Regions from separate parts of the Ensifer sp. genome, predicted to be linked through region 3. Evidence: predicted binding sites of a transcription regulator. Region 3 holds the regulator's gene; each other region holds the start of a gene.
The links. Region 3 encodes LexA, which represses DNA repair genes until DNA is damaged. Its sites were predicted from a motif close to TGTTCNNNNTGTGTTCNG; they were not measured.
Positions count from the first base shown of each region.

Region 1 (3,110 bases), on a different contig from region 3:
ATCCTCATTGTCGGTGGTTACGGCCATGTCGGTAGCCGGATCGCGCGGCGCCTCATAACTTTGGGGATCGGCACGGTCGTCATCGCCGGCAGAAGTTGTGACAAGGGCCGAAAAGCCGCAGCAAAGCTCGGTTGCACGGCGCGCAGCGTAGACCTGTCAGATCCGGCCGGCTGGCAGGCCGCCCTTGCCGACATCGACACGGTCGTGGTCTGCATCGATCAGGATGAGGTCGCCTTTGCCGCCTTCGCCCTCTCCCGAGGCATCCTCTATATCGACGTGACCGCCACCGACGCCTTCTTCAGAAAGGTCGAACAGTTGGAGGACCTTGCGAAGACAAACGACGGCTGCGCCATTCTTTCCGTCGGCTTCGCGCCAGGCCTCACCAATCTGATGGTCAAGGCCTGCGCCGCGCGGCTGCATCAGGTGCACCGCGCCACCATCGGCATCATGCTGGGGCTGGGCGACGATCACGGTCCCGCGGCGATCGCCTGGACGCTCAAGGGGATCGTCGATCCAGGGCGGTCAACCGAACTTGTCGAACTCCCGTTCGGCGCAAAGGCAACGAACCATCCGGCCCTGGCCTTCGATTTCGCCGACCAGCATGTGCTTCGTCGTACACTCCCGATCCCCGACGTGGCGACCTATCTGACCTTCTGTCCGGCTGCGATCAGCCGTCTGTTGTTTCGTGCCTTGCCGCTGTTGCGCGGCCGGAGCGCATGGGTGCCGACCTTGACCAGAATACTGTCGCGGCTGCGCTTCGGATCCAAACGCGCGGCATTGTCCATCGTCGTGTCGGGCAGTCGAAATGGCATGCCGCATGCGATCACCGCCCACTTCGAAGGGCAGCACGAAGCTGAAATCACCGCTCTCATCGCCGCCGTCACCGTCGAACACGCTCTGTCCGCTCGCCCTCCAGCGGGGGTCCATCACCTGGAGGGGCTGATGTCGCTCGGCACATTCGTCGCACCGCTTGGCGAGGAGGGCGGCATCATCCATCTTGGCGATGACCCTTGCCCGGCGCCTTTTATGAGCTAGAACTCGGCTAAGGAAAGAGAGGTCATGGCCAAACCTGACAACACAACCCGCCAGCGCATTCTCGATGCAGCGCTCGACATCATCGAGGCGCAGGGCATGAAGGCGCTGACCCAGCCGAAGATCGCCAAGGCGACGGGCCTGCGGCAATCGCACCTCACCTACTATTTCCCGCGCAAGGCCGACCTGTTCATCGCCCTGCTTGACGCATCCCATTCGCGTGCCGCAGGGCAGACGCAGGCGGACGCGTCGTCCGTCGAGGCCATGCTGTCAACGCTGGTGTTCGACCGTGGACGCATGCGTTTTCTCCTGGCGATCCTGCTCGAAATCGACGACGATCGAGAGCTGCAGGCGGTTCTGCACGCCCATCTGGCCCAGCTTGTGCGCGTCGTCGCCACCCGGCTCGGCCGGCCCGCCGAAGACGCCGCGGTACAGTCCTTCGTCGATGAATTGCGCGGTATCGGCCTTCGCCACTTGAGCGACCCCGCCCCCGGCGAGCGTCCCTCTGTTGCCGCAGTGGCCAACCGGCACGGAATCTCGCTTGCGACCTGAGCGCTGAACGGCTTTCGTCCGAAGACGCTGCGGCTGCGGCAAAGCCAATCGGGCCTTTGCAATATGATCTTCGGCTGATATGTTCCTTATTCGTTCCCCGCCGTGAATCACGATCTCAAGCGCGGGGATGCCTCGGCATTGCCCGGAGCGACGGGCGTTTGCGCCGGTGCTCGGCGCAAGGGGCAGCATCTGCAGGGACTTACCGGGGACTTCGGCGTGGCGGCGGCCTATCTGGAAAAATTGAACGACCGGCAGCGCGACGCCGTCGAATTTGGCGTCACCGCGCCGGGCGAAACCATCGCCGGGCCGCTGCTGATCATAGCGGGCGCAGGCTCCGGCAAGACCAATACGCTTGCCCATCGCGTCGCTCACCTCATCGTCAACGGCGCCGATCCGCGCCGCATTCTGCTGATGACGTTTTCACGCAGGGCAGCGTCCGAAATGGCACGAAGGGTCGAGCGCATCTGCGCCCAGGTGCTGGGCGCAAACGCTGCCGTTGCCACCGACGCGCTAACCTGGGCTGGCACCTTCCATGGCATCGGCGCGCGCCTCTTGCGCATCTACGCCGAGCAGATCGGGCTCAACGTCGATTTCACCATCCACGACCGGGAAGACAGCGCCGACCTGATGAACCTTGTGCGGCACGAACTTGGCCTGTCGAAGACCGAGACCCGGTTTCCGACCAAAGGCACCTGCCTGTCGATCTACTCGCGTGCCGTCAACTCCGAGACGCCGCTCGGCGAGGTCTTGCGCGCGCACTACCCCTGGGTTTCCAGCTGGGAAGAGCAACTGAAGCAGTTGTTTGCCTGTTATGTCGAGGCAAAGCAGGCGCAAAACGTGCTCGATTACGACGACCTCTTGCTCTATTGGGCGCAGACCGTCAGCGTGCCGGAACTCGCAGATGACATCGGCGGCCGCTTCGACCATGTGCTGGTCGACGAGTATCAGGATACCAACCGCCTGCAATCCTCGGTGCTGATGGCTTTGAAGCCGGGAGGCCGGGGGCTGACGGTTGTCGGTGACGATGCCCAGTCGATCTATTCGTTCCGGGCGGCGACCGTGCGCAACATCCTGGATTTTCCGGGCACCTTCACCCCGCCGGCCGACGTCATCACGCTCGATCGAAACTATCGTTCCACCCAGACGATCCTCGCCGCCGCCAATGGCGTCATCGACCTCGCCCGCGAGCGCTTCACCAAGAACCTCTGGACCGAGCGGCAATCGACGGAACGGCCGAAACTGCTGGCGGTCGCCGATGAAGCCGACCAGGCGCGCTACATCGTCGAGAAGGTGCTGGAAAACCGCGAGGTCGGCATGACGCTGAAGCAGCAGGCGGTGCTGTTTCGCACGTCCAGCCACAGCGGACCGCTCGAGGTGGAATTGACCCGGCGCAACATCCCCTTCGTCAAATTCGGAGGGCTGAAATTTCTCGACAGCGCCCATGTCAAAGACATGCTGGCGGTGCTGAGATTTGCCCAGAATCCGCGCGACCGGGTCGCCGGCTTTCGCCTCCTGCACATGATCCC
Region 1 is NZ_DALZXU010000006.1:60,298-63,407, reverse strand. Features, by position in the region: gene RTP54_RS22430 (NAD-binding protein) at 1-1,035, shown strand, start outside; gene RTP54_RS22425 (helix-turn-helix domain-containing protein) at 1,060-1,584, shown strand; gene RTP54_RS22420 (ATP-dependent helicase) at 1,801-3,110, shown strand, end outside.
Region 1: a site for LexA is predicted at 1,665-1,682, ahead of RTP54_RS22420 (ATP-dependent helicase). Genes of this name have one in related genera too.

Region 2 (3,110 bases), 140 kb from region 3:
GCGACGGTGGTCGCGCCGGTGCGGCGCTCGGCGATCGCAAAGGCGAGATCGGCCCGCGAGACCTTCATCGCTCCTTCGGTCTTTGCAAGCTCTTCGAGCTTGGCGTCGTCAAGGCCGATGTGCAGGACACCATGGATGACGGCGATGGTCGCCGGGACGGCACCCTGATCGCGGATGATCGCCTCGACGCTGCGGGCCATGTTGAGGTTGCCCGGATAGGGCATGCCATGGGTGATGATGGTCGATTCCAGTGCCACGATCGGCGCGCCACGCGCCTTGGCGGCTGCAACCTCGTCGGAATATTCCATCGGCAGGAAAGGGGAAGCGGGTTTGGTCATGGTTTTTCCTTGGGAGTTCGGCTGGCGGCGTTCATGCCAGCATTTGAGGCGCCGGCACAAGGGCCAGTGCCTGTTCAAGATTGGCCTGCGACATTTGTTCCGAGGCCGCCAGAGGCGAGCGCAGGGTGATACCCGCCGCAGCGATACCTTGCCTCAGGCATTCATCAAGCCCGCGCCCGGAAAGGCGGGCGGTGAGGAAGCCCGACGCCAGGGCATCGCCGGCGCCGGTGACATCGGCAAGTTCCGGCAGTGCCGGCGGTGTCGCGACGCACACCGTTTCTCGATCGAAGGCGACGACCGCCCGGCCGCCGCGGGTAACGACACCGCCATTGAGGCCGGCTGCGCGCAGAAGCGGCGGCCAGCCCTCGGCATCCGGGCAATCCTTGCCAGTCAGCGCCCGTGCCTCGGCCTCGTTCATGAACAGGTAGCTGACCTTGGCTAGGCTTTGCTGAAAGCGGACGACCTTTGCCGGCGAAACGGCGATGCCGGCGACGATGCGCCCGTCGGTGGAGGCGCGATCGACGAGGGCTGCAATCGTTTCCTCCGGCAGGTTGGCGTCCGTCAGCACCAGCCGGCTGTCGGCGATGGCCTCACGCAATGCGCGCCGCTGCAACTGTCGCGGCGAGAACAGCCGGTATAGGTCCATGTCGGCAAGCGCGATCACAAGATTGCCGTCACTCTCGATGATCGCAGTGTAGCTCGGCGTCTGGCGGTCAAGAAAGGTGAGGGGCGTGTCGATGACGCCGGCCGCGGCGGCGGCCGCAGTGACCATCTCGCCGGCGGCGTCACCGCCGCGCGTGCTGATCATTCTGACGCTATGCCCCAGCCGCGCCAGGTTGCGCGCAGCATTGAATCCACCGCCTCCGGCCTCTTCAAACCAGGAGCCGGGATTGCTGGACCCGGGCGCCGTCGCGCCCGCGATGCGTCCGCGCCGATCGATGTGGGCCCCGCCAAAGACGGCGATTTCGCCTTCCGTCATGAATCTTCCTCTGCTGTCTCTCGGGCGAATCGGATCGGGACTGTTCATCGTTTCCAGGCCCGCAGCGCGATGCTGGAAAAATCACGCCCCAAAGCGTGAACATGAATCGAACGCAATTCGAATTACCCATATTTTACAATGTCTTGTTCGGCTATTGCAAAACAGGAACAAAACATGTACAAAAACTCGTGCGGCGGCTTCATTGCCTCAGTAGCTTCAATAACCTAAAGGTGGACGAAATGGCACAAAACTCTTTGCGGCTCGTAGAGGACAAATCGGTGGATAAAAGCAAGGCACTTGAAGCGGCACTTTCCCAGATCGAACGGTCGTTCGGCAAGGGATCGATCATGAAGCTCGGTGGGAAGGACAGCATCATCGAGATCGAGACGGTTTCGACCGGCTCTCTCAGCCTCGACATCGCACTCGGCATTGGCGGCCTGCCGAAGGGTCGCATCATCGAGATCTACGGCCCGGAAAGCTCGGGCAAGACGACGCTTGCATTGCAGACGATCGCCGAAGCACAGAAGAAGGGCGGCATCTGCGCCTTCGTCGACGCCGAACACGCACTCGACCCGGTTTATGCGCGCAAGCTGGGTGTCGACCTCGAAAACCTGCTGATCTCGCAGCCCGACACCGGCGAACAGGCGCTTGAAATCACCGACACGCTGGTCCGCTCCGGAGCGATCGACGTTCTCGTCATCGACTCGGTCGCCGCACTCGTGCCACGCGCCGAAATCGAAGGCGAAATGGGCGACAGCCTGCCGGGCATGCAGGCCCGCCTGATGAGCCAGGCGCTGCGCAAGCTGACTGCCTCGATCTCGAAGTCCAACTGCATGGTCGTCTTCATCAACCAGATCCGCATGAAGATCGGCGTCATGTTCGGTTCGCCGGAAACGACGACCGGCGGCAACGCGCTGAAATTCTACGCTTCGGTTCGCCTCGACATCCGCCGCATCGGTTCCGTCAAGGAGCGCGAAGAGGTCGTCGGCAACCAGACCCGCGTCAAGGTCGTCAAGAACAAGATGGCGCCTCCCTTCAAGCAGGTCGAATTCGACATCATGTATGGCGAAGGTGTCTCCAAGACCGGCGAACTCGTCGATCTCGGCGTCAAGGCCGGCCTCGTCGAGAAGTCGGGCGCCTGGTTCTCCTATAACAGCCAGCGCCTCGGCCAGGGCCGCGAAAACGCCAAGTCGTTCCTTAGGGACAATCCGGACCTGGCACGCGAGATCGAGACGGCTCTGCGCCAGAACGCTGGCCTGATCGCCGACCGTTTCCTGGAGAACGGTGGTCCGGAAGCGGACGACGGCGACGACGCTGCCGAAGCATAATTGTCACGCCAAGCGTGTGCGTTCAAAACCGGTCGCCTTCTATGGCGGCCGGTTTTTTGCTGCCGTCTGGACAGCATGATACGCGAACGATAAAAGCCTGTGGTTCCGGCGGCCGTGGGCGTTGGAGGGCGTAGCCGTCAGGGACGGCTGCGGGGTTGAAGGACAACGGCAAGGGGCGCGGCAAATGCCGGGGCTTGGGCCTGAATTGGTGCACAGATAGGACGCAAGATGAGCGGCGTGAATGAAATCCGGTCGACGTTTCTCGACTATTTCCGCAGAAATGGTCACGAGGTGGTGTCGTCGAGCCCGTTGGTGCCGCGCAACGACCCGACGCTGATGTTCACCAATGCCGGCATGGTGCAGTTCAAGAACGTCTTCACCGGGCTCGAGCAGCGTCCCTATTCGACGGCCGTGACCGCGCAGAAATGCGTGCGCGCCGGCGGCAAGCATAACGACCTCGACAAT
Region 2 is NZ_DALZXU010000001.1:1,894,082-1,897,191, reverse strand. Features, by position in the region: gene RTP54_RS09245 (pseudouridine-5'-phosphate glycosidase) at 1-338, opposite strand, end outside; gene RTP54_RS09240 (carbohydrate kinase family protein) at 370-1,317, opposite strand; gene recA (recombinase RecA) at 1,557-2,645, shown strand; gene alaS (alanine--tRNA ligase) at 2,874-3,110, shown strand, end outside.
Region 2: a site for LexA is predicted at 1,481-1,498, ahead of recA (recombinase RecA). Genes of this name have one in related genera too.

Region 3 (3,110 bases):
CGCATTCGCGTGCAACGGCCAATAAGCCGCCCGCAATGAACGGTCGCGCGCATTTCCAACCGTATGCCGTCGCGAACCGGATCGGCATCGCGACTGTCGGGCGTAGAAGGTCGCTCGACTGCGGGCGACCACCTTCCATCGAACGGGACCGATTGTGGCAAGCGCCACGATGCGGCAATGAATGCCCGCACTCGCTCGCCTGTCGGTCAATTGAGGCCGTGGTTCAATTCTCCTGAACGGAAACCCCGTCCTGGCCAATCTTGATTTCGACACCGGCCGGTTTCGTTTCTTCGCGATAGGCATAGACGCCGAGCCCGACGACGGCCACGGCAAGGGCGGCGATGACGAGATAAAGGCCATTTCGGTTCATTCAGCAGTTCCTCTCATGGGGCATGGGAGGGGGTAGTTAGGCCGCGAACGGCGAAAGGCAACGGCACGTCCGTCGATTGAGGCCGGGCAAAGGCCGAGGCGGCAGTGTGCGACGTGTCGCGGCTGTCCTGCGATACGAACGACCCAGAACCGATCAACCGCCATCTGACATGGAAACGAACGTCAGGAAGTGTCTGCGGGCCAGGATGGATGGAAGGCGGTTTTCGCTGCTAACGCCGCGAAGGCCGGCTGATCGCTGCATGGCAAGCTTCCACTGGTTCCGTGACGTCGGGCCGCTCGACGCGCCGTTTTCGGAAGTGACAGGCGTCGCCTTCGCCACGTCGCCAACCAAAGTTTAAATTGAGTAAAATCAATATCAAACCATTTCCGGACGCCATCGTGCGACTTGTCGCCGTTCGCCGTTGCTGCCGTTACATGACCGACCCGGAAATGGTTGTGACGCAGCTCTTGTCACCGGAAAAAATATTGTCTCTAGACGGTAACGGGAATGAATATTCCGTCGATGCGACCCGTATAGGTGGTGTCAAACAAAGCCGACAATGGAGGAAATGACATAAAATGAAATGTAAGATCGCCCTGACCGCACTTGCTCTTCTTGCTGCAACGACGAGCGCTGCAAGCGCCGAGGATCTCGTCTTTCAGCTCAAGAACAAGACGAAGGCTGTTTTGACGAACTTCTACACATCGCCTGTTGGCGTCGACCAGTGGGAGGACGATGTCTTTGGACGGCAAGTGCTCAATCCCGGCGAGAGCATGGAAATTACCATCGCCGACGGACGCGACGTCTGTAAGTACGACATGCGCTTCGAGTTCGAGGAAGGTTCGGGTCTCGACACGACCGAAGACACGCAGGACCTCTGCGAGCTCGGCGAGTACTCCATCCACGAATAAGAATCCGCAAGCGCGCAAGCGCTCGGATGGATATCCGGCGTCTCGCTACCCCAGGGGTGGCGAGACGTTCGCATTCGGGAGAACGGTGGCGATGACGGCGCAAAGCGCCATTCGGGCCTAATGGTAGCGGCGGATCAAGCCGACCAGCTTGCCCTGTATCTTGACGCGGTCGGGTCCAAAAATTCGTGTCTCGTAGGCCGGATTTGCGGCCTCCAGCGCAATCGACGCGCCCTTGCGACGAAAGCGCTTCAAGGTCGCTTCCTCGTCGTCGACGAGGGCAACGATGATGTCACCGGGGTTGGCAGTCGTCGCGTTGCGAATGATCACGGTATCGCCGTCGAAGATCCCTGCCTCGATCATCGAATCGCCCTTTACCTCGAGAGCGTAGTGATCGCCGGTACCGATCATGTCGAGCGGAACGGAGATGTCGTGGGTGTTGTTCTGTATGGCCGAGATCGGCACGCCGGCGGCGATGCGACCCATGACCGGCACCGACACCGAGCTGTTGTCGGCAACGGGTGGTGCCTTAGCCGGAGCTGGGGCGGGGGGCTTGCCGAGGCTGCCTTCGATGACGCTCGGCGAAAAGCCGCGACGGGGCTGTGTGTTCGCCGCATAGGCTTCAGGCAGCTTGATGACCTCAAGTGCGCGTGCGCGGTTCGGCAGCCGTCGGATGAAGCCGCGCTCTTCGAGCGCCGTGATCAGCCGGTGAATGCCCGACTTGGATGCCAGGTCCAAAGCATCCTTCATCTCGTCGAAGGATGGCGGTACACCGGACTCCCTCATTCGTTCGTGGATGAAGAGAAGCAATTCCTGTTGCTTGCGGGTCAGCATGGCCAGTCGCTCCAGAAGCGTGAAACAAATCAAGAACAGACACTATCTGTTCCATATGTGTTCCGCAAGTGCCTAAAATTTGGTGAATGCTGCGGCTGTCGACGCGGAATTGGCTGGAGCCGGCGATCGCGAGGCTCTGTGCTGCCACGGGCCGCGGCGCACGGAGTAAGGTTGCGATGCAGGAATTGATTCGGGTCCTGTCGCCGATCGTGAACGTGGTCGCTGCGATAGTGGGCCCCGGTTTCGGTTGATACCAATATGTCGATACCGTCGGAAGACCGTTCGACGCGGTTGGCATCGTCTGGAGTGCAGCGATTCGGTGCCTGATCGATCAGTGGGTGGCGCGCGGCCAAAGTTGGCCTGTGGCACGGTGATTCCGCCCCATGGCTGTACCGACGCCGACGGGGGGATCTGGACGTAAGTTCGTCGGCACGCTCGCCACGCGATGAAAGTCGCGTGCCTCAGGCCGGTCGCGTGGCAGAGCAGGCGTCTTCGAATTCCTTGACGGTTTCAGCTGAATTGTCCTGTGGCAACACGGCGTCCGCGGCATCAGTCGCCACGGGTGTGTCCCCCTCGAAGACGAAGGACTGGATGTAGTAGGCGATCGCACCCTTCCAGACGTTGCGACCATCGATCTGCTGGCAAGGGACTGCAGATTCGAAATCGGCCTGCAGGTCATCGACCGTCGCTGCACTGAGGGCGATGTTTGGCGATGCGATAATCGAAGCAATGAGCAAGGCTGCGAGCACGATGAACGTCCGAAAGATGAGGAGTGAAGCCGGTAGATTGGTTAACGATGTGAACCGCGCTTTCGTTCCGAAGTCCAGCAAGCATGCCGCGCAGCCAGGCGTGTTCAACAGTTCTTTGAGAAGGTCGATAACGGCGCTTCGAGTTGTGGCATTCAGAGCACATTTCCTCGCGACGAACGGACCGGTCTGCGATGCCGTGCTGCGATTGTTCCGGTGGGGGCAAGCGCACGAAGCGTGATCGGCGCAGGC
Region 3 is NZ_DALZXU010000001.1:1,751,691-1,754,800, forward strand. Features, by position in the region: gene RTP54_RS08565 (hypothetical protein) at 224-370, opposite strand; gene RTP54_RS08570 (hypothetical protein) at 949-1,281, shown strand; gene lexA (transcriptional repressor LexA) at 1,399-2,112, opposite strand; gene RTP54_RS08580 (hypothetical protein) at 2,574-2,942, opposite strand.

Region 4 (3,110 bases), 1.5 Mb from region 3:
ACCACGGCGCCCTATCGCGAACGGCAGGTCAGGGAATTGATCGACACTCTGGATGAGGCATTCCCCGGTTTGCCTGTCCTGATCGGCGGCGATCTCAACACCGGCAATCATGCCGGTGGCGATTTCGAGGCCGAAGGGCTGTTTGCCATGAGTGCGGCGCGTGGCTTCAGCCGTCATGGCGGGCCGCTTGCGGAAATGACCACCCGTCCCAGCCTGATCACGCGTTGGCCGGAGCGGGCGATGAAGCTCGACTGGTTCCTGTCGCGCGGCTTGAAGATCGGCGAAAGCCGGATCATTTCGTCGCTCGATCCGACGGGCCGTCCGCTGTCGGACCATCATCTCATCACCTGCCTCGTCGAGGGCTTCGAGTAGCCTTGCCTAAGGCGGGTCCGCATTCTACATGTTGCGGGCTCTTTTAGAGCGGGCCGAAGCAAGCCGCGTGCGAGCTTTTGCGCGGGCCCCGCTCTAAGCTATTAGAATCGATCAAGATCCCGGACGCGTCGACTGCGCGTCATCGGGATCCAGCGGGGACGGGAAGATGGCGAAAATCATCAATGTCGGGGTCCAGATGGACCATGTGTCGGGCATCAATATCGCGGGCGATTCCACCTTCGCGATGAGCCTCGAGGCTCAGACCCGCGGCTACCGGCTCTTCCACTACACCCCCGAAAAGCTCTCCTTGCGCGACGGCAAGGTCATCGCGACCGCACAGCAGATGACGCTGCGCGACGTCAAGGGTGATCACTTCACGCTTGGCGAGCCGGAACGGCTCGACCTTTCGACCATGGACGTGATCCTTCTGCGCCAGGATCCGCCCTTCGACATGGCTTATATCACCTCAACGCATCTGCTTGAGCGCCTGCATCCGAAGACGCTTGTCGTCAATGATCCCGCCTGGGTGCGCAACTCGCCGGAAAAGATCTTCGTCACCGAATTCGCCGATCTGATGCCGAAGACGCTGATCACCCGCGATGCCGCCGAGATCGCACGCTTCCGCGAAGAGATGGGCGACATCATCCTGAAGCCGCTTTACGGCAATGGCGGCGCCGGTGTGTTCCACTCGGCTCGCGACGACCGCAACATGTCCTCGCTCTTGGAAATGTTCGGCCAGATGTTCCGCGAACCCTTCATCGCGCAGGAATACCTGCCGGCAGTGCGCAAGGGCGACAAGCGCATCCTGCTCGTCGACGGCGAGCCGGTCGGCGCCATCAACCGCGTGCCGGCCGAACACGACGCCCGCTCCAACATGCATGCCGGCGGCCGGCCCGAGCCGACCGAACTGACGGCGCGCGAAAAGGAAATCTGCGCCCGCATCGCCCCGGCGCTGAGGGAGCGCGGCTTCCTCTTCGTCGGCATCGACGTCATCGGCGACTACATGACCGAGATCAACGTGACGTCACCGACCGGCATCCGCGAAGTCAAGAAGTTCGGCGGCGCCGACGTCGCGAGCCTGCTGTGGGATGCGATCGAGCGCAAGCGCGCCTGATACCGACCGCCCAAGACCGCGTTGCCGTCGCAAATCGCCGCCATCCGAGGCTGGTGGCGATCGGCGAGATGTTCTGTCATTGTTCTTGTTTTTGTGCGCATTCCGTGCAAGATTTTCCGCTGCGACCGGTAGGGTTGCGGCGGCGCGGCGGCCGCCCTTGTCGAAGAGGCGGTCATGGTTGCACGCGTCAGTACGGTGGCATTCCAGGGAATTGAAGGTGTTCCGGTCGACGTTCAGGTAATGGTCGCGCCCGGCCGGGTCGGCATGCAGATCGTCGGCCTGCCCGACAAGGCCGTCGCCGAAAGCCGCGAGCGCGTGCAGGCAGCGCTTCACGCGTCAGGTCTGGCGCTACCGGCCAAGAAAGTTACGGTCAATCTCGCGCCTGCCGATCTGCCGAAGGAAGGCAGCCATTTCGATCTGGCGATCGCGCTCGGGCTGATGGCCGCACTCGGCGCCATCCCCGGCGATGCGCTTGCCGGCTATGTGGTGATCGGCGAGCTCAATCTCGATGGCACCGTCGCAGCCGTCGCCGGCGCGCTACCGGCGGCGATCGGCGCCAATGCGCTGGGCAAGGGGTTGATCTGCCCGGCCGAAAGCGGACCGGAGGCGGCATGGGCCGGCGCCGAGATCGATATTCTCGCACCCCGCAGCCTGATCGCCATCGCCAACCATTTCCGCGGCACGCAGGTGCTCTCGCGGCCGGAACCGGCCATTCGTGCCGGTGCCGTCGACCTGCCCGACCTGGCCGATATCAAGGGACAGGAGAGCGCCAAGCGGGCGCTCGAAGTGGCCGCCGCCGGCAACCACAATCTCCTGATGATCGGCCCGCCCGGTTCGGGCAAGTCGATGCTGGCCTCGCGCCTGCCGTCGATCCTGCCGCCGTTGACGCCGGCCGAACTGCTCGAAGTCTCGATGATCCACTCGATTGCCGGGCAATTGCCGGGCGGAAAACTGTCTGACCGGCGACCGTTCCGCACGCCGCACCATTCCGCCACCATGGCGGCGATGATCGGCGGCGGTCTGCGCGCCAGGCCCGGTGAGGCGTCGCTTGCCCACAACGGCGTGCTGTTTCTCGACGAGTTTCCCGAGTTCACGCCGCAGGTGCTCGATGCGTTGCGCCAACCGCTGGAGACGGCCGAGTGCATCATTGCCCGCGCCAATCACCGGGTCAGCTATCCCGCGGCAATCCAGCTGGTGGCGGCAATGAACCCGTGCCGGTGCGGCATGGCCGGCGAGCCCGGCCGGTCATGCGCGCGCGGCCCGCGCTGCATGAGCGACTATCAGGCGCGCATCTCCGGTCCGCTGATGGACCGGATCGATCTGCGCATCGACGTGCCCGCCGTCAGCGCCGCTGACCTGATCCGGCCTATGGCGGCCGAGGCAAGCGCTGCCGTTGCCAAACGCGTCGCCCGCGCCCGTGCGCTGCAGATCGATCGGTTCGCGGCGCTCGGCAGCCGCGGAGCCACCAGCAACGCCCGCTGCTCGACGGCGATGATCGAGCGCATCGCCGCGCCCGATGCTGCCGGACTGCAGCTACTGCGCGATGCGGCCGAGAAGCTGAAGTTTTCAGCGCGCGGCTATCACCGCGTGTTGAAGGTCGCGCGCACGCTTGCCGATCTCGAGG
Region 4 is NZ_DALZXU010000001.1:278,565-281,674, forward strand. Features, by position in the region: gene RTP54_RS01390 (endonuclease/exonuclease/phosphatase family protein) at 1-372, shown strand, start outside; gene gshB (glutathione synthase) at 539-1,486, shown strand; gene RTP54_RS01400 (YifB family Mg chelatase-like AAA ATPase) at 1,661-3,110, shown strand, end outside.
Region 4: a site for LexA is predicted at 1,556-1,573, ahead of RTP54_RS01400 (YifB family Mg chelatase-like AAA ATPase). Genes of this name have one in related genera too.